Regions from separate parts of the Mesorhizobium sp. B4-1-1 genome, predicted to be linked through region 4. Evidence: predicted binding sites of a transcription regulator. Region 4 holds the regulator's gene; each other region holds the start of a gene.
The links. Region 4 encodes PhoB, which activates phosphate uptake and scavenging genes when phosphate is short. Its sites were predicted from a motif close to TGTCATNNANCTGTCAT; they were not measured.
Positions count from the first base shown of each region.

Region 1: FJW10_RS23060 (alkaline phosphatase) is a predicted target of PhoB. The motif match lies at 2,496-2,512, and genes of this name have one in related genera.
Region 2: ppk2 (polyphosphate kinase 2) is a predicted target of PhoB. The motif match lies at 2,268-2,284, and genes of this name have one in related genera.
Region 3: FJW10_RS17630 (DUF1045 domain-containing protein) is a predicted target of PhoB. The motif match lies at 2,248-2,264, and genes of this name have one in related genera.

Region 1 is NZ_VFTH01000018.1:91,176-95,901, forward strand. It holds gene typA (translational GTPase TypA) at 1-162, opposite strand, end outside; gene FJW10_RS23055 (hypothetical protein) at 364-645, shown strand; gene FJW10_RS23060 (alkaline phosphatase) at 850-2,424, opposite strand; gene FJW10_RS23065 (MFS transporter) at 2,711-3,994, opposite strand; gene FJW10_RS23070 (TetR/AcrR family transcriptional regulator) at 4,073-4,681, shown strand; gene FJW10_RS23075 (hypothetical protein) at 4,726-4,726, shown strand, end outside.
Region 2 is NZ_VFTH01000007.1:92,200-96,925, reverse strand. It holds gene FJW10_RS12365 (glycosyl transferase family 90) at 108-1,079, shown strand; gene FJW10_RS12360 (aldo/keto reductase) at 1,076-2,119, opposite strand; gene ppk2 (polyphosphate kinase 2) at 2,381-3,301, shown strand; gene FJW10_RS12350 (dihydrofolate reductase family protein) at 3,540-4,184, opposite strand; gene hemB (porphobilinogen synthase) at 4,392-4,726, opposite strand, start outside.
Region 3 is NZ_VFTH01000012.1:12,827-17,552, forward strand. It holds gene iolE (myo-inosose-2 dehydratase) at 1-669, shown strand, start outside; gene FJW10_RS17620 (DUF3329 domain-containing protein) at 752-964, shown strand; gene iolB (5-deoxy-glucuronate isomerase) at 1,345-2,157, shown strand; gene FJW10_RS17630 (DUF1045 domain-containing protein) at 2,406-3,113, shown strand; gene FJW10_RS17635 (alpha-D-ribose 1-methylphosphonate 5-triphosphate diphosphatase) at 3,235-4,374, shown strand; gene phnN (phosphonate metabolism protein/1,5-bisphosphokinase (PRPP-forming) PhnN) at 4,371-4,726, shown strand, end outside.
Region 4 is NZ_VFTH01000034.1:18,040-22,765, reverse strand. It holds gene pstC (phosphate ABC transporter permease subunit PstC) at 1-386, shown strand, start outside; gene pstA (phosphate ABC transporter permease PstA) at 390-1,241, shown strand; gene pstB (phosphate ABC transporter ATP-binding protein PstB) at 1,238-2,041, shown strand; gene phoU (phosphate signaling complex protein PhoU) at 2,062-2,769, shown strand; gene phoB (phosphate regulon transcriptional regulator PhoB) at 2,786-3,475, shown strand; gene FJW10_RS28580 (SDR family oxidoreductase) at 3,522-4,160, opposite strand; gene FJW10_RS28575 (alpha/beta hydrolase) at 4,224-4,726, opposite strand, start outside.

The DNA.
Region 1 (4,726 bases), on a different contig from region 4:
GATCGTGATGCCGCGTTCCTTTTCGAGGTCGTTGGAATCCATGGCGCGCTCGGCGACGCGCTGGTTGTCGCGGAAGGCGCCGGACTGTTTCAGAAGCTGGTCGACCAGCGTGGTCTTGCCATGGTCGACGTGCGCGATGATCGCGATATTGCGGAGGTTCATTTTTCTGGTCTCGGGAACGTTGCAGGCAGCAGGCCCAAAAGCGCCGCCTTTTTCGGTTGCGCGGCTCATACAGGGTTTTTCGCAATTGCGAAAGGGGAGGCCCGGCTCCAAATACATGGTCACTGATTCTTAAACGTCTTGGTGTGAAATGATTTCGTTAACCAAGGCGGAACCTTTGAGGGGCCGGGCGATTTCATGTTCATGACCGATCAGATGTCCAGATTGCGTCCGGTTTTCGCGTGGGCAGCGCTCGGCGTGCTGCTTGCGGCCGGTGTTGCACAGTCGGCGACGGCCCTGAGAGAGAGCGGCTCCATACAGCCGCCCGACGCCAGGACCGCGCAGCAGATGTTCGCCGACGCGCCCGACGGCGTCGACCCGATCGTCACCGGCCCGGTCAGCGCCGCCTTCAAGCAGCGCCAGAAGGACGCCAATTGCGACACCGCGGTTTGGCCGAAAATTCCGCGGGCCTGCTATCCGGATTGATCTGCCGCCGCGTATAACGCGGCAAACGTAGCGGTCCTTCGCGCCCCTCTGGCGGACATCTCCCCCGCTTGGGAGGAGATTAGCTGTCGCGTCGGCTTTCGCCAATCTCCAGCGCTGAAGGACTAGCGGCAGCGGCGGAGCTGCCAATCTCCCCCCTTGCGCGGGAGATGTCCGGCAGGACAGAGGGGGCGCCCCGCGCCGCCCTTACGCGGACCGCACCGGATCGAGCGTCACCTTGTAAAGCTCGTTGTCGTCGCGATCCATCAGCCGCACGGTGAGCTGTTCGGTCGCGCCCGAAATATCGACCAGGCCGAAGAACTGCAGCCCGGCCGACGGCGGCAGGTTCTGGCCCTGCTCGGCGGTCGGCGCCTTGATGAATTTCAACTCCGGCCCGAAGGTCATGTCGAGGTCGTTGGGGCCGAAGGTGCCGGCATGGATCGGGCCGGAGACGAATTCCCAGAACGGATTGAAATCCTGGAACTGCGCCTTGTCGGGGTTGTAGTAATGCGCCGCGGTGTAGTGCACGTCGGCGGTCAGCCACACCGTGTTGGTGATGCCGGCATTCTTGATGAAGCGCAGCACATCGGCGAATTCGAGCTCGCGGCCCTTCGGCGCGCCATTGTCGTTATTGCTGACGGCCTCGAAACCGACCTTCTTGGCCGCGTCGTCCCAGACGACGAGGCTGAGCGGCATGTCGGCGGCGATGATCTTCCAGGTCGCCCGTGAGTTGGCCAGCTCGCGCTTAAGCCACTTGGACTGCTCCTCGCCGATCATGCGCGACTTCGGCGTCAGCGTCTCCTCCATGTCGGGGCCGTTCGGGCCGCGATAGGAGCGCATGTCGAGGAAGAACACGTCGAGCAGCGGACCGTGGGAAATCTTGCGGTAGACGCGGCCGGGCTCCGACGGCTCGTAACGGATGGTCGTCATCTCATGGAAGGCGCGCGCCGCGCGGGCCGCCAGCACATGGATGGACTTTTCGGTGTAGCGATTGTCGGCGGTCAGATTCTTCGAATCCGACCAGTTGTTGAGCACCTCGTGGTCGTCCCACTGGTAGAAGGTCGGGCAGATGGCGGAGAGGCCAAGCACATGCTTGTCCATCATGTTGTATTTCCACTGGTCGCGATATTCGTCCAGCGTCTCGGCGACCTTGCGCTTGCCGTCGAGCATGACGACGTTCTTCCACTTGCCGCCGCCGGGCAGGTCGACCTCGTCCTTCAAGGCGCCGTCGGCATAGATGGTGTCGCCCGAATGCAGGAAGAAGTCCGGCGTGTGCTTGGCGATGGTGGAATAGGTCTTCATGCCGGTCTCGTCGATGCCCCAGCCCTGGCCGGCGGTGTCGCCCGACCAGGCGAAGCGCACGTCACGCTTCGAGGACGGCGCGGTGCGGAAGCGGCCGACGATCGGCTCGGAGACAGCGTTGATGTCGGACAGGTCGGCAGCCACCATGCGGTAGAAGATGTCCTGATCGGAAGCGAGGTCGGTGAGCAGGCGCTTGACCGTGTAGTCGCTGGCCGGCGAGGTATCGAGCGGCGCCAGCCGCGTCGCATTGGCGAAGCTTTCGGTCGTCGACACTTCATACATCACGCGCGCCGGACGGTCCGTGCGCGTCCACACCATGCCGGAGGTGGCGTCCACGTCGCCCGACTGGACGCCATGCGTGAAGGCCGGACGCTGGCTGGCGCGGGAATAGTATGGCAGCGCGAGTCCGGAGGCGCCGACAAGGCCGAAGGCGCTGGCCGAGGTGACGAAAGCGCGGCGAGTCAACGAAAGCTTGTTCATGGCTGTCTCCGGATGGCGTTGAACGGGACCGCCAAGCTCTCGCCTCAATGTTTCAGGCGTGTCTCGGAACCATGAAGTTTTGATAACAGTGAACAGTCTGGACTTTCTCTTCTGCCCTCGCGGAGAAGGGAAAAACTGCGCCGGGAGGCATGTCGAGATTCGGGTCAGGACGAGCCGAAAACGGCGGTCTCCGAGAACCGGAGCGGAGCGTACTTAAAGTACGTGAGCACCGGAAGCGCAGGAGACTGCTGTTTGCAGGCCGGCCTCACCCGAATCTCGACATGCCTCAAGCCGCCTGCGCCTCCGGCTCGAAAGCCGGCCTGTCGGTGTTGATCAGCAACGAGATGCATGCCGCCGCAATACCGGTCATGCCGGCAATCAGGAACGCCAGCTCGTAATTGCCCTGCAGCTCGCGCATCGTGCCGCCGAAGGCGGCCGCCGCCGCGGCGCCCACCTGGTGGCCGGCGACGATCCAGCCGAACACGATGGGTCCGCTGCGATCGCCGAACGCCTCGTTGGCAAGCCTCAGCGTCGGCGGCACGGTGGCGATCCAGTCGAGCCCGTAGAGCACGGCGAAGATGACCAAGCTGGTCGCCGAGAAGCCGGAATAAGGCAGGTAGATCAGCGACAGCCCGCGCACCGCGTAATAGACGCCGAGGAGCTTGCGCGGATCGAAGCGGTCGGTGAGCCAGCCGGACAGCGTCGTGCCGATCAGGTCGAAGATGCCCATCATCGACAGCAGTCCGGCAGCCTGCACCTCGCCGATGCCCATGTCGCCGCAGAAGGCGATGAGATGCGTGCCGACGAGGCCGTTGGTAGTGAAGCCGCAAACGAAGAAGGTGGCGAACAGATACCAGAACACCCGGGTGCCGGCAGCCCGGCGCAGCGTGTTCAGCGTATGCGCCAGGAAATTGCCCTGCGACGCGGGCGACACCGGCGGCACGTCGTCGGCATCGGCGCCGTAGCGCACCTGGCCGATCGAGGCGGGGCGCTCGGGCACCAGCAGCAGGACGAACGGGATCAGGGCCGCCGTCGCGATCGCCACGGCGATCGCCACCGGCTTCCAGCCGCCGCTCTGCGCCAGTGAGGCGATCACCGGCAGGAAGATAAGCATGCCGGTGGCGCTGGAGGCCGACATCAGCCCCATCATCAGGCCGCGATTGGTCTTGAACCAGCGGTTGACGATGGTGGCGCCCAGCACGCTCGCCACCGCGCCCGAACCGATGCCGGAAAACACGCCCCAGGTGAGGAAGAGATGCCAGGGCTCAGTCATCAACAGGCTGAGCGCGGTCGATCCCGACATCACCAGCAGCGCGCCGAGCAGCGTGCGGCGCAGCCCGATGCGCTCCATCAGCGCCGCGGCGAACGGACCGGTGAGGCCATAGAGCAGGATGCCGACGCTGGCGGCCCAGGAGGTCACGTCGCGACGCCAGCCGAAGCTCTCTTCCAGCGGAACCATCATCACCGAGGGCGCAGAACGAAGCCCGGCCGCGATCAACAGGCAGAAGAAGATGACGGCAACGACGACGAAAGCGTAGCGCTGGCCAAACGGACGGGACTGAGCTATCATGTTACTGACCGGTACGTTGCAATGGGGTGATGCCCTACATACGTACCGGTCAGTAACATTGTCAAGCGAGTTGTTTGCATGCCATCGGACAATAAAATTGATGCGTCATTGGGCGGAGCTCCGGCGCCGAAGGCTGCGGACAAAATCCTGGACGTCGCGCGCGACCTTTTTTATCGCGAGGGCATCCGGGCGATCGGCGTCGACGAGATCGTCAAGCGCGCCGGCGTCACCAAGCCGAGCCTTTATCGCAGCTTCCCGTCCAAGGACGAGCTCGCCGCGTCCTATCTGCGCAAATACGACCTCGAATTCTGGGAACGCTTCGACGAGGCCGTCGATGCCCATCCGGGCAATCCGCGCGCGCAGATCATCGCTTTCCTGACCCGGGTCGGCAAACGCACGCAGAAACCGGATTATCGCGGTTGCGGCATGACCAACGCTGCGGTGGAATATCCCGAGCGCGGGCATCCCGCGCGGGTGGTGAGCGAGAACAACAAAGTGGAGCTGCGCCGGCGCCTGCGCGGCATGGCCGCCGCGATGGGCGCCGCCGATTCCGATACGCTGGGCGACGGCCTGCTGCTCCTCATCGAAGGCGCCTATATCAGCGGCCAGCTGTTTGGCCTGGGCGGACCGGCGGCCGCCGTCGCGCGCAACGCCGACCTCCTGATCGAAGCCAGCTTGAAGAAATAGCAATTGACGCTACGCTTTCGGCAACTCGAACGGAGTTGTCAGCCA
Region 2 (4,726 bases), on a different contig from region 4:
GGGGCCATTCGCATTAGCAGGCTTGCAACATGGCCGGGAGAATGCTGTAGGAGACAAGGGGGATGAAGGCTGACTACCATTGACCATCTTGCTGAACTCGCGGACGCATGGCTTCACTCTCTCGAACCGCCGCAAAGCTGTTCTACTACGCGCGCAATTTCGCGCGCGACCGCGCACCGCAGTCCCTGTTCCGCGACCGCCTGGCCAGCCGGGTTGAGCAGGCCAGGCTTTCGGGCAAGACGGTTCGCGAGCGACTGACCTATTACAACAAGCTGGAACACTCGTTCGCGCCAAGTCCCGACGCCGTGGCCATCGGCAAGCTGCCGTCCGCTTCCAGCATGTATTATTACGACCTCAAGGAATTCGCCCGCTATTTCGATCCCGGCCTGCGGATCGATTTCGAATTCGGCGACGTCATCGGCGTTCCGGAGGTTCCAAGGATCGTCAAGGACCGGCCCATCGGCGACGACAATGCGAACGGCGTGCTGATGAAGCTGAACAAGTTCCGCCACTTCTACATGCCGCCCGACAACCTGTCTTTTGCGGACAAGCGCCCGATGGTGGTCTGGCGCGGTCATCTCAACAATCCTATCCGCACCCGCTTCGTCGAAATGGCCGCCAACCTGCCGATTTGCGATGCGGGCTCCCACAGGGCCGACGCGCCGGACGGATACCGCAAGCCGTTCCTGAACATCGAGCAGCAGCGACAGTATCGCTACATCGTCTCGCTCGAAGGCAATGATGTCGCGACAAACCTGAAATGGATCATGAGCTCCAATTCGCTCTGCCTGATGCCGGAGCCGACCTACGAAACCTGGTTCGCGGAAGCCCAGGTCGAGCCCAATGTCCACTACGTGCCTCTGCGGCAGGATTTTTCCGACCTGGTCGACAAGGTGGCCTATTTCGAAAAACACCCCGCCGAGGCTGGGCGGATAACCGCCGCCGCCAACGCCTATTGCCGCAAATTCGGCAATGAACAGGACGAGCAGGCGATCTCGCTGCTCGTCCTCTACAAATATTTCGTGCTGAGCGGGCAGATAAAGCCCGACGCGGAAGTCTGGCGCTTCATCGCCGGTTAGGCATGGGAGCGGTCGAACACCCGGTCGGCCGGCCCGAAACGGTCCCTGGCGGTGAACTGCTGGTGCCAGTAAGGATAAAGCACCGGCGGCCGGCTGACGACGTCGAGGCGCTGCCGCTCCTCCTCGGTGAGCGAAAGGCTGGCCGCGGCGAGGTTGTCCTTGAGTTGGGCCTCGTTGCGGGCGCCGATCACCAGCGAACTCACGGCCGGGCGGCCAAGCAGCCAGGCAAGCGCGACCTGCGCCCCTGAGACGCCGCGCGCTTTGCCGATCTCGTTGAGCACGTCGACGATGCGCCACAGGCGGTCCTCGTCGCGGATCGGCGGCTCCGTCCAGCCGCCGACCTGGCGCGCGGTCGGGCTGTCGCGATGGTATTTGCCGGAGAGCAGGCCGCCCGCCAGCGGGCTCCAGACCAGCACGCCCAAGCCCTGGTCGACCGAGATCGGCAGCAATTCATATTCGGCCTCGCGCGCTTCCAGCGTGTAGTGGATCTGCTGGGTGACGAAACGGGCCTGATGGCGGCTGTCGCTGATGGCAAGAGCCTTCATCACCTGCCAGCCCGAATAATTGGAGCAGCCGATATAGCGGATCTTGCCCTGGTTGACCAAGGTGTCGAGCGCCGCGATCGTCTCCTCCAGCGGCGTGAGCCCGTCCCACTGGTGGACGAAGTAAATGTCGATGACGTCGGTCCTGAGCCGCTTCAGGCTCTTCTCGCATTCGCGGATCAGATGGTGGCGCGACAGGCCTTCGTCATTCGGGCCGGTGCCGATGCGCATGCGCGCCTTCGAGGCGATCAGCACGTCATTCTTGCGCTTGCCGCCAAGCGCCTCGCCGATGATCTCTTCCGACAATCCGTTGGAATAGACATTGGCGGTGTCGATGAGATTGATGCCGGCATCGATGCAGGTGTCGATGATGCGTTTGGCTTCCGAAAGATCCGAATTGCCGACGGCGGCGAACGGACCGGCGCCGCCGAAGGTCATGGTGCCAAGCGTCAATGTCGAGACTTTCAAGCCGGATCGGCCCAGCGTGCGGTATTCCATGTCGGTCCTCGCAATTTGTTTGAAGAAGCGCCGTGGAGGGCGCCGGAAGAGGCGAGGGGATTTGTAGGACAATTCCCGCCGCTTGTCGTCCCGCTATCGACACGGATCGATCACATATCTTCGATATCGATGCCTGCTTCCGGTCGATTGCAATAAAACCGTCATTGCGCCTCTGTATCTCAGTCGGCTTATGGAGTTGCGTTCGCGGTCACGGCCGGTACGCATATGGGGCGAAGATGGCTGGCAGGCAGGAGCTGCGCGATGAACGAACTCAAAACAAATTCCGGGGCGAAGGACTGGCTCGAAGCCGAACTCGAGGACACGCTTGACGAGGACTATGAGCTTGAGCTTTCCGAGCCGGCGCTCTCGCTCGAGATCGCCAAGATCTACAAGAAGTCGCATCCGCCCTCCATGGAGCGCATGACCTATTTCCGCGAGCTGCTCAGGCTGCAGTCGGAATTGATCAAGCTGCAGTCCTGGGTCGCCTACCACAAGAAGAAGCTGGTGGTGGTCTTCGAAGGCCGCGATTCCGCCGGCAAGGGCGGCGTCATCAAGCGCATCACGCAGCGGCTCAACCCGCGCATCGCCCGCGTCGTGGCGCTGCCGGCACCGACCGAGCGCGAGAAATCGCAATGGTATTTCCAGCGCTACGTGCCGCATCTCCCCGCGGGCGGCGAGATCGTGCTGTTCGACCGCTCCTGGTACAACCGCTCCGGCGTCGAGCGGGTGATGGGCTTTGCCAATGGGGACCAAGTCGAGGAATTCTTCAACGACGTGCCGGAATTCGAGCGTATGCTGGTCCGTTCCGGCATCACGCTCGTCAAATACTGGTTCTCGATCACCGATGAGGAACAGCAGATGCGCTTCCTGATGCGCATCCACGATCCGATGAAGCAGTGGAAGCTGTCGCCAATGGACCTGCAGTCGCGCGTGCGCTGGGAGCAGTATACCAAGGCCAAGGAAGAGACCTTCGCACGCACCAACATTCCCGAAGCCCCCTGGTTCATCGTCGAGGGCAACGACAAGAAGCGCGCCCGGCTGAACTGCATCGACCATCTGTTGCAGCAGATGCCGTATGAGGAGGTTCCGCACGAGGACATCTCGCTGCCCGACCGCGTCTTCAACCCGTCCTACGAGCGCCAGGTGCTGCCGCGCGAGCTCTACGTGCCTGAGAAGTATTGAGGTCTTTTCCTTCTCCCCTTTTCACGGGGAGGTGAGGTCCGCGCAGCGGGCGAAAAGCCAATTGCTTGGCTTTTCGAACGACGAACGCCCGAAGGGCGGATGAGCGGCAGCGCCGGTCGGCGATTGAGCGCCAATTCGCTGCCGTTGCGAGCTAGCCGCTAATCTCAAAGGTCGCGCCGCCCCTCATTGCCCCGCCGGGCATTTCTCCCCGTATGGTGAAGGGGAGAAAGAGCTGTACTTACGCCCGCCCGATCATCACATGCGTCGCATCGGCAGTGGCCACCTGGCCGGTGCAGCGGTATCCCAGCTTCAGTATGTCGAGGTCGGCGAAGAGGTGCTCGCCGGAGCCGAGCAGCACAGGCGAAATCGCCAGATGCATCTCGTCGATGAGCTTCTCTTGCAGATACTGCCGAACGGTCGAGACGCCGCCGCCGACGCGCACGTCCTTGCCGCCGGCGGTTGCCTTCGCCTGTTCGAGCGCTGAGTGGATGCCGTCGGTGATGAAATAGAAAATCGTGCCGCCTTCCATCTCGATCGCCGCGCGCTTGTGATGCGTCAAAATAAAGGTCGGAACATGATAGGGCGGGTTGTCGCCCCACCAGCCTTTCCAGTTATCGTCCGGCCATTCGCCGCGGCTCGGCGCGAACATGTTGCGGCCGAGGATCCAGGCGCCGACGTTCTCAAAACCGCGCACGGCAAACTCGTCATCGGTATCCGTCGTCCCGCCTTCCTTGCCGATCATCTGGTGGAAGGAGCGGGTCTTGATCATCCATTTGTGCAGATTTTCGCCGCCGACGCCGAGCGGGCTGGCGAGGCTCTGGTCGGGACCTGCGCCGTAGCCGTCGAGCGAGAGCGTAAAGCAATTAACACGGAGCTTGGACACGGTTTTCTCCCGATCGGTTGCAAAATGCAAGCAGTAAGGGAATAGCTTTTCTGATTGCAAAATGTAATTGGTTTTCCGCGATGCGCAGCAGGCTACGGAAGCCTACTGACACCAAGCCCTATGGCGATCGTTCGCAAGACGGAAGATAGCGGCGCTGACACGTCGCGTCGCCGCGCCTTGGCGGCCTCTCGTTGGGGCCTGCGATATCTAGCCCTTCAGCATCTGCGCCACCACAGGCGCAAAATAGGTCAGCACGCCGTCGCAGCCCGCCCGCTTCAGCGAGAGCAGCGATTCCAGCATCGCCTTCTCGCCGTCGATCCAGCCATTGGCGGCGGCTGCCTTGATCATCGAGTATTCGCCCGACACCTGATAGGCGAAGGTCGGCATCTGCAGCTCGTCCTTCAGCCGGCGGATGATGTCGAGATAGGGCAGGCCGGGCTTCACCATCAGCATGTCGGCGCCTTCGGCGAGGTCCTGCTCGGCCTCGCGCACCGCTTCGTCCGAATTGGCGTGGTCGATATAGTAGGTCTTCTTGTCGCCCT
Region 3 (4,726 bases), on a different contig from region 4:
AAGGACCGAATCCAGCCGATGATCGACCTGTTCAAGGCGGTCGACGCGCCCTGCATCGTCTATGGCGAGGTCGGCCGCTCCATCCAGGGCGATCGTTCGAAACCCTTGGCCACCAAGCCGAAGCTTACCGGCGACGAGATGAAGGCCTATGGCCGCCGCGTCACCGAATTCGGCGAATGGTGCGCGGACCAAGGCATGCCGCTTTCCTACCACCATCACATGGCGGCGGTGGTCGAGACCGAGCCGGAGCTTGACGCCTTCATGCGCCATTCCGGCGAAGGCATTCCGCTTTTGTTCGATGCCGGCCATCTGGCCTTTGCCGGCGGCGACGTGCTGCGCGCCATCGACAACCACCACAAGCGCATCAACCATGTCCATGTGAAGGACGTGCGCATGGGCCTGATCGACGGGCTCGACCGCTCAAAACAGTCCTTCCTCGATGCCGTGGCGCTCGGCGCCTTCACCGTGCCGGGCGACGGCTCGCTCGATTTCGGCGCCATCGTCCAACGGTTCGCCGATCATGGCTATGAGGGTTGGTTCGTCGTGGAAGCGGAGCAGGACCCGAAGAAGAACCCGCCGCTCAAGATGGCGCAGGTCGGCCACAAGGAGCTGATGCGGGTGATGACGGCCGCCGGCTATACGGTCGAGACGCAGGGTTTTCCGGCCTGAACGGGAGATTCGTCATGAATGATGGATTAGTCGGGACGCTCGGTCTATCTGATGCGCCTTGGGCAAATCCTGGATTGGCGCGATGAAAGACTATGAGCACCCCTTCTTCCGGCCGCTGTGGCGCCGCATCGCCATCGTCGCGGTCTGCCTGGTCTGGTCGGTGATCGAGTTCGCCTCCGGCACGCCGTTCTGGGGCGTCATCGCGCTGGGCTTCGCCGGTTATGCGGTGTGGCAGTTTTTCTACCTCTACAAGCCGGCCGAGGAAGCAAAGCCTCCGGCCGAGCCGAGGGAATGAAGCGGTCGATGGGGTGGAGGGTTCACGGATCGGACAGCGCGCATGGCGCATCGGATGCATTAGCGATTGGCTGAAACATCTTTCGCTTCGTCATCCACGGGCGAAGCAAGGAGCGAAGCGACGCGGCGCAGACCCGAGGATCCATTCCGTGACTTCGAAGCAACCGCTGCGGTGCAGAATTCTGCTCCGCTGCACTCTTCGACTGAGGGAACGGAATTGATCCTAGGGTCTCCGCGACGGAGCTTCGCTCCTGCTCCGCCCTAGGATGACGAAGTTGAGAGGAACCGGCCAATCTCCACGGTTTTCACGATAGTCCAATGAACGATGAAATCCTGCAAGCAGGCCTGAAAATCGAAGCGTCGAGGAATTAGGAGACAAAAATGTCGAAACTGCTCGTCAAGGCCGACAAGGGCCACGGCCACGTCGCTCATGTCACGCCGCAAAGCGCCGGCTGGACCTATGTCGGTTTCGATCTGCATCGGCTGAAAGCGGGCGAGACGGCGTCCGGCAAGACCGGCGACCGCGAGGTCTGCCTGGTCTTCGTCACCGGCAAAGGCAAGGCGTCGGCCGGCGGCAAGGACCTAGGCCTGCTCGGCGAGCGCATGTCGCCCTTCGAAGGCAAGCCTTGGTCGGTCTATGTGCCGGAAGGCGCTGACTGGTCCGTGACGGCCGATACAGAACTGGAGCTTGCCGTCTGCTCGGCGCCTGGCTTAAGCGGCGGCCTGCCGGTGCGCGTCATCGGACCTGACGATCTCGACCGGGAGGTGCGCGGCAAGGGCACCAACACGCGCTACGTCACCAACATCCTGCCCGAGGGCAAGCCGGCGGATTCGCTGCTGGTGGTCGAGGTGATCACGCCAGGCGGCCACACCTCGAGCTATCCGCCGCACAAGCACGACCAGGACAATCTGCCGGCGGAATCCTATCTCGAGGAGACCTATTACCACCGCCTCAACCCGCCGCAGGGCTTTGCCTTCCAGCGCATCTACACCGATGCCGACCGCAACGGCGTGCGCGAGCTGGACGAAGCGATGGCGATCGAGGATGGCGATGTCGTGCTGGTGCCGAAGGGCTATCACCCCTGCGCGGCCTGCCACGGCTACGACCTCTATTACCTCAATGTCATGGCCGGACCGAAGCGGACGTGGAAATTCCACAACGCGGCCGAGCACGAGTGGCTGATGAAGGCCTGATCGGCACGCCGGCGAAGTCGTTGGTCCAGTCCGGAAAAATCGTCGGCTAAGCACCTAGCGACTGGACTTGCCTTCGAAAACCCACGAAAGCTTCGTCAATCCGTCATGGAAATCACCTATGGCAGCGGTTCCGGTGCATGTCGCCGCAAACGCTCCGGCGTTTTTGGGCCACGACTTGCCAAGACAATGACTTGAAGCGCGTCGCATATTCCTTTCGGGGCGCGCAGCGCGCTTGACGAGGAATGCCCATGCGCTACGCCATCTACTACACTCCGGGACAGGACGAGAAGCTGGCGCGTGTTGCCGCCAACTGGCTGGGCCGCGATCCGTTTGGCGCGGCGACGCGACCGGTCGAGGCCGTGGGCGATCTGTCGGCCGCGGAAGTCGCCTTCCATACCGCCTCCGCCAGGCGCTACGGGTTCCACGCGACGCTGAAGGCGCCGTTCCGGCTGGCGCCGGACGAGACGGAAGCTTCGCTGCGCGCTGCTCTCGACAGTTTCGCCGAAGCCACTCCGCCAGTCGTCATCCCGCGCCTCGTGGTCGGCCAGATCGACGATTTCTTCGCCCTGGTGCCCGAAGCCGCGTTCGCCCCGATCAACGATTTCGCCGGCGAGGTCGTGCGCGCCTTCGACTGCTTCCGTGCGCCATTGACCGAGGCCGAGATCGAGCGCCGCAGCCCAGATTCGCTGAAGCCGGACGAGTTCCGCAACCTCTGCCAATGGGGCTATCCTTACGTCTTCGACACATTCCGCTTCCACATGACGCTGTCGGGGCGCGTTGGGCCACAGGAAAGCCCGCGTCTTCGCGCAGCGATCGACGGACTGTTCGCCGACGTGCTGCGGCAGCCGGTGCCGGTGGATGCGCTGACATTGTTCGTCGAAAGCGAGCCCGGCGCCCCGTTCATGGTGCTTTCCCACCATGCGCTTGGCCACGGCCCGGCCCGCAAGACCGCCTAGGGCAGTTCAGCGGAAACGCTGAACTGCCCTATCTCTTTGTTTACGCAATTCCGGGCGGAAAACCGCAAGGCACTTTTCCTGGAATTGCTCTGATTGAACCCTCGAGGTAGGACCGCCTGAGATGACCGCCGAAACCGTTCTCACCAATGCCCGCATCGTGCTGCCGGACGAAATCGTCCAGGGCTCGCTGTTGTTGCGCGACGGCCTGATCGCCGCCATCGAACCGGGCGCTGCCCGCACCGGCGAGGACATGGGCGGCGACTACATCATCCCGGGTCTCGTCGAGCTCCACACCGATCACCTCGAAGGCCATTACGCGCCGCGCCCGAAAGTGCGGTGGAACCCGATTGCCGCCGTGCTTGCCCATGATGCCCAGGTGGCGACCGCAGGTATCACCACCGTGCTCGACGCCTTGCGCGTCGGCATGGACGAGGATGCCGACCTGAAGTCCGACGACGTTCGCAAGCTGGCCGACGCGATCGAGGACAGCGTGCGCCAGGATCGGCTCAGGGCCGACCATTTCATCCATCTGCGCTGCGAGGTCTCGGCGCCGGACTGCCTCGAGGCTTTCGCCAATTTCGAGACTGACGACCGGGTGAAACTTGCCTCGCTGATGGACCATGCGCCCGGACAGCGCCAGTTCGTCAACCTCGAGACCTATGCCTACTATTACCAGCGCAAGCTGAAGCTGACGGACCAGGACTTCAAGAAGTTCTGCGAGAAGCGGATGGCCGAATCGGCCCGCAATTCCGGTCCGAACCGCGTCTTCATCTCGGCCGCCTGCCAGGAGCGCGGCATTGTGTTGGCGAGCCACGACGACGCGACCTCCCGCCATGTCGAAGAAGCAATCGAGCAGGGCGTACGCGTCGCCGAGTTCCCGACGACGGAAGAGGCGGCCAAGGCCTCGAAGGCGGCCGGCCTCGGCGTGCTGATGGGCGCGCCCAACGTCATGCGAGGCGCCTCGCATTCCGGCAATGTCTCGGCGCGCACGCTTGCCGCCGACGGCCTGCTCGACATCCTGTCGTCCGACTACATCCCCTTCAGCCTGATCCAGTCGGCCTTCTTCCTCGGCGATGTCGTCGAGGGCATCTCGCTGCCGCAGGCGGTCGCCATGGTGTCGAAGAACCCGGCCGAAGCCATCGGCCTTGCCGATCGCGGCGTCATCGAGCCGGGCCGCCGCGCCGACCTGGTGCGGGTGCGGGTCGACGACCATGTGCCGGTCGTGCGCACCGTGTGGCGCCAGGGCCGCCGGGTCGCATGATGGTCTCGGCCCTCATCGAGCGCGAACTGGCCGAAAGCCTGCCGATCCGCAACGGCGTCTTCGTCGCGGTGGTCGGCCCGAGCGGCGCCGGCAAGGATACGGTGATCGGCTACGCCAAGCAGCGCTTCGCCGGCGAGACGCGGCTGGAATTCGTGCGCCGTGTCATCACCAGGCCGAGCGACACGGCAAGCGAGGACCACGACACGCTGGCCGATGCCGCCTTCGCGGAAGCGGAGGCCGACGGCGCCTTCTCGCTGTGCTGGGACGCGCACGGCCTGCGCTATGGCCTGCCGGCCGATGTCGACTGGGCCGTGGCGAACGGCCACGTGGCGGTCGCCAACGTGTCGCGCGC
Region 4 (4,726 bases):
AGGACGTGTTCGACACGGTGCCGGCGGTGCTGAAGGAATCGGCATACGGCATCGGCTGCACGACCTGGGAAGTGACCCGGCGCGTGACCATCCCCTATACCCGCGTCGGCATCATGGGCGGCGTCATGCTTGGCCTCGGCCGCGCGCTCGGCGAGACGATGGCCGTTACCTTCGTCATCGGCAACGCGCACCGCATCAGCGCCTCGCTGTTTGCGCCGGGCACGACGATCTCGGCGACCATCGCCAACGAATTCACCGAAGCCGACGGCGATCTCTATACATCCTCGCTGGTATCGCTCGGCCTGATCCTGTTCATCATCACCTTCATCATCCTCGCGCTCGCACGTTACATGCTGATGCGCATCGACGCCCGCACGGGAGCCTGACCGATGTCGACGTCGCTTGCACTTCATAGCAGCCGCAAGAGAAAGAACAGCGTGATGATGATGCTGTGCGTCGTCGCCGCAGGCATCGGCCTTGCCTGGCTGGCGCTGATCCTCGGCGCACTGCTCTACAAGGGCCTATCCGGCCTCTCGCTGGCGGTGTTCACCGAAATGACGCCGCCGCCAGGCGATGCTGGCGGCCTGCTCAACGCCATCTACGGCAGCATCGTGATGACCGTCATCGGCGTCATCGTCGGCACGCCGATCGGTGTCCTGGCCGGAACCTACATGGCCGAATACGGCCGCTTCTCGCGCCTGACCACGATCGTGCGCTTCATCAACGACATCCTCTTGTCGGCGCCGTCGATCATCATCGGCCTGTTCGTCTATGAGCTGATGGTGCGGCCGATGGGGCACTTCTCGGCCATCGCCGGCGCCGTCGCGCTGTCGATCCTGGTGATCCCCGTTGTGGTGCGCACCACCGAGGACATGCTGAACCTCGTGCCCAACGCGCTGCGCGAAGCAGGCGCCGCCATCGGCGCGCCGCGCTGGGTGGTGATCCGCTCGGTCGCCTATCGCGCCGCCCTGTCCGGCATCGTTACCGGCATATTGCTGGCGATCGCCCGCATCTCCGGCGAGACGGCGCCGCTGCTCTTCACCGCGCTCAACAACCAGTTCTGGTCGAGCAATCTCAACGCGCCGATGGCCAGCTTGCCGGTGACCATCTTCCAGTTCGCCCTCAGCCCCTATGAGGAATGGCAGCAACTGGCGTGGACCGGCGCACTCATAATCACCCTGACGGTTCTCGGGCTGAGCATCTTCGCGCGCAGCCTCACCGGACGCAGAGAGGACAGATGAAACCGATGTTGTCCACCGATTTGAACGTAGCCGACACGACCGTCGAGAAGTCGAAGATCGAGGTCAAGAACCTCAATTTCTACTATGGCCAGTCGAAGGCGCTGAAGGACATCAACCTGTCCCTGCCCGAGCGCAGCGTGACTGCCTTCATCGGCCCGTCGGGCTGCGGGAAGTCGACGCTGCTGCGCGTGCTCAACCGCATCTACGAGCTCTACCCGAAGCAGACCGCCGAGGGCCAGGTGCTGCTCGACGGCAAGAACATCCTCGACCGCTCGCAGGACCTCAACCTGCTGCGCACCAAGATCGGCATGGTGTTCCAGAAGCCGACGCCATTCCCGATGTCTATCTACGAGAACATCGCCTTCGGCGTCAGGCTCTATGAGAAGATCAGCAAGGCCGAGATGGATAGCCGCGTCGAGTCGGCGCTGAAGCGCGCCGCGCTGTGGACCGAGGTCAAGGACAAGCTCAACGCCAGCGGCCTCAGCCTCTCGGGCGGCCAGCAGCAGCGCCTGTGCATCGCCCGTACCGTGGCGGTGAAGCCCGAGGTCATCCTGCTCGACGAGCCGGCCTCGGCGCTCGATCCGCTGTCGACCGCCAAGATCGAGGAACTGATCGACGAGTTGCAGGCCGACTACACGATCGTCATCGTCACCCACAACATGCAGCAGGCGGCGCGCGTGTCGCGGCAGACGGCGTTCATGTATCTGGGCGAGCTGGTGGAGTTCGACCGGACCGAGAAGATCTTCACCTCGCCCCGCGAGAAGCGCACGCAGGACTATATTACCGGCCGCTTCGGCTGAGTTCATACGAGGACATCATCATGGCCGAACATACCGTCGCCTCCTTCGACGAGGATCTGAGGCAGATCAGCCGGCTCATCAACGACATGGGCGATCTCGCCAGCTCGATGGTCGGCGGCGCGACCAAGGCGTTGCTCGAGACCGACAATGCGCTGGCGCAGCGCGTCGTCTCCGACGACGCCATCATGGACGCTCGTCAGCGCGAGCTCGACGACCGCGCCATCACGCTGATCGCCAAGCGGCAGCCGATGGCGGACGACCTGCGCAACGTGGTCGGCTCGATCCGTATGGCGGGCGACCTCGAACGCATCGGCGATCTCGCCAAGAACATCGCCAAGCGCGTCGGCTCGGTCGGCGTCAGCGCCGCGCCGCGCGACCTCACGCATTCGATCGATTCCATGGCGCAGATGGTGCTGATCCAGGTCCAGGCCGTGATCCAGGAATATATGGTGGGCGATGCCACGGCGCTGGCCAAGCTTCGCAACGACGACGAGCGCATCGACGTCAAATACACCTCCGTCTTCCGTGAGCTGTTGACCTACATGATGGAAGACCCGCGCAACATCACCGCTTGCACGCATCTTCTGTTCTGCGCCAAGAATCTCGAGCGCATCGGCGACCATGTGACCAACATCGCCGAGAACGCCTATTATGTGCTGACCGGCACGCAATTGCCCGCCAATCGTCCGAAGCAGGACGAGACCGCAATGTCGGCGCCGGCGGCCTGACGAAAAGGTTACCCCAATGATCGCGCCACGCATCATGGTGGTGGAGGACGAGGAGCCGCTGGGGGTGCTACTCCGCTACAATCTCGAATCCGAGGGTTACCAGGTCGAAGTGGTGACCCGCGGCGACGAGGCCGAAATCCGCCTTCAGGAAAACGTTCCCGACATGCTCGTGCTCGACTGGATGGTGCCGGCGGTTTCTGGCATCGAGCTCTGCCGGCGTCTCAGGATGCGGCCCGAGACCGAGCGGCTGCCGATCATCATGCTGACGGCCCGCGGCGAGGAAAGCGACCGCGTGCGCGGCCTCTCGACCGGCGCCGACGACTATCTGGTCAAGCCGTTCTCGACGCCGGAGTTCATGGCGCGCGTCAAGGCGCTGCTGCGCCGCGCCAAGCCGGAGGTGCTGTCCAGCGTGCTCAAGGTCGGCGACATCGTGCTCGACCGCGAATCGCACCGCGTCTACCGCAAGAAGAGCGAGATCAGGCTCGGCCCGACCGAGTTCCGCCTGCTCGAATTCATGATGCGCCATCCCGGCCGAGTGTTCTCGCGCAGCCAGCTGCTCGACAATGTCTGGGGCGAGACGATCTATATCGACGAGCGCACCGTGGACGTCCATGTCGGGCGCCTGCGCAAGGCGGTCAACAACGGCCGCATGCCGGACGTCATCCGCACCATCCGCGGGGCGGGTTACGCGATCAGGGAGGATTAGAGCGGTTCACCGTTTACTGGGAACCGCCCTCTGCCCCGCCGCCGCTTCACATGAAATCGGGCTTGTCGCCATCCGTGCCCGGCTTGTCGACGCCGAGATTTTCGCCGACATGCCGATCCGGCGCTCGGACAATCCGAGCAACCAGATCGGCCACGCTGACGCGCGATACCGACGTGCCCTTGAATGGCTCGTTGCGCGCGGTCGTTTCATAGTCGATGACCGCCTCATCCATCAGCCATGCGGGCCGCAGGATCGTGTATTCGAGACCGGAGGCCTCGATGGCGTCTCCGGCGCGCCGGAAGGGTTTCAGGTCCTCGCCGATCATGGCGGCGTTCCATTCGCCGAACTTGCCGGACACTTCGTCATAGATGCCGAGCGCCAGAATGAAGATCAGTCGCCTGATGCCGGCCTTCTTCATGGCGGCGATCACGGCCCGCGCCTGCCTGTCGAGGTCCGCGCCGGTCAGATTGGCGTAGACGATGTCCTGTCCCTGCATCGCTTCGTCGAGCCTTGCGGCGTCCAGAACGTCCCCTTGGACAACGTTCTGATTTGGCCCGGCAAGGCCGGCAAGGCGCGCCGTGTTGCGGGCATACAGGGTCAGATGAAGGTCACCGTCGCCCGCCAGCATGTCGATGACGTGGCGGGCAATCTGGCCACCCGCGCCGAGAATGAGAACCTTGATCATATGACCTCGCTTGTTCCGGGTCGAAGGGGACGAACCCTGGTCGATCCCGCATCCCTTGGACGATTACCTTCCGCCGATGGGTTGCAGCGTCTTGCCGAAGAAAGGCGCCAGCACCGACACTGCTTCATCGACATATCTCTCGCCGTCATAGAGATCCATGTGGTTGGCCCCTTCAACGACATGGTAGCTCTTGTCCTTGCTGGCGGCGCGGCTATAGAGGTCGTCGCTCATCCATTTGCTGCCGGCCTTGCTCCCGGCCACGATCTGCAGCGGCTGGGTGAGGTAGGCCTCGGCTTTGGAATAGGCGTCGTAGGGAATGATCTGCGACAGGCTGCGAGCCGTCGCATAACCGGGTGCGGTCGGGTATTCGGCGCGGGGCGTGTGATAATATTCCCAGGCTTGGCGCAGTTCTTCGTTCGGAGCGTCGTCTTCCTTCAGTGGCGCCAGCGGAATCCTGCCAACCTCCGAACCGTTGGCGTCGGAAGTCCGTGCCGCCGCGCCGACCGCGATCACGGCGCGGGCGTCTGCATCCTTGATATTGTTGTCCCAACCGTTGCGGAACATCT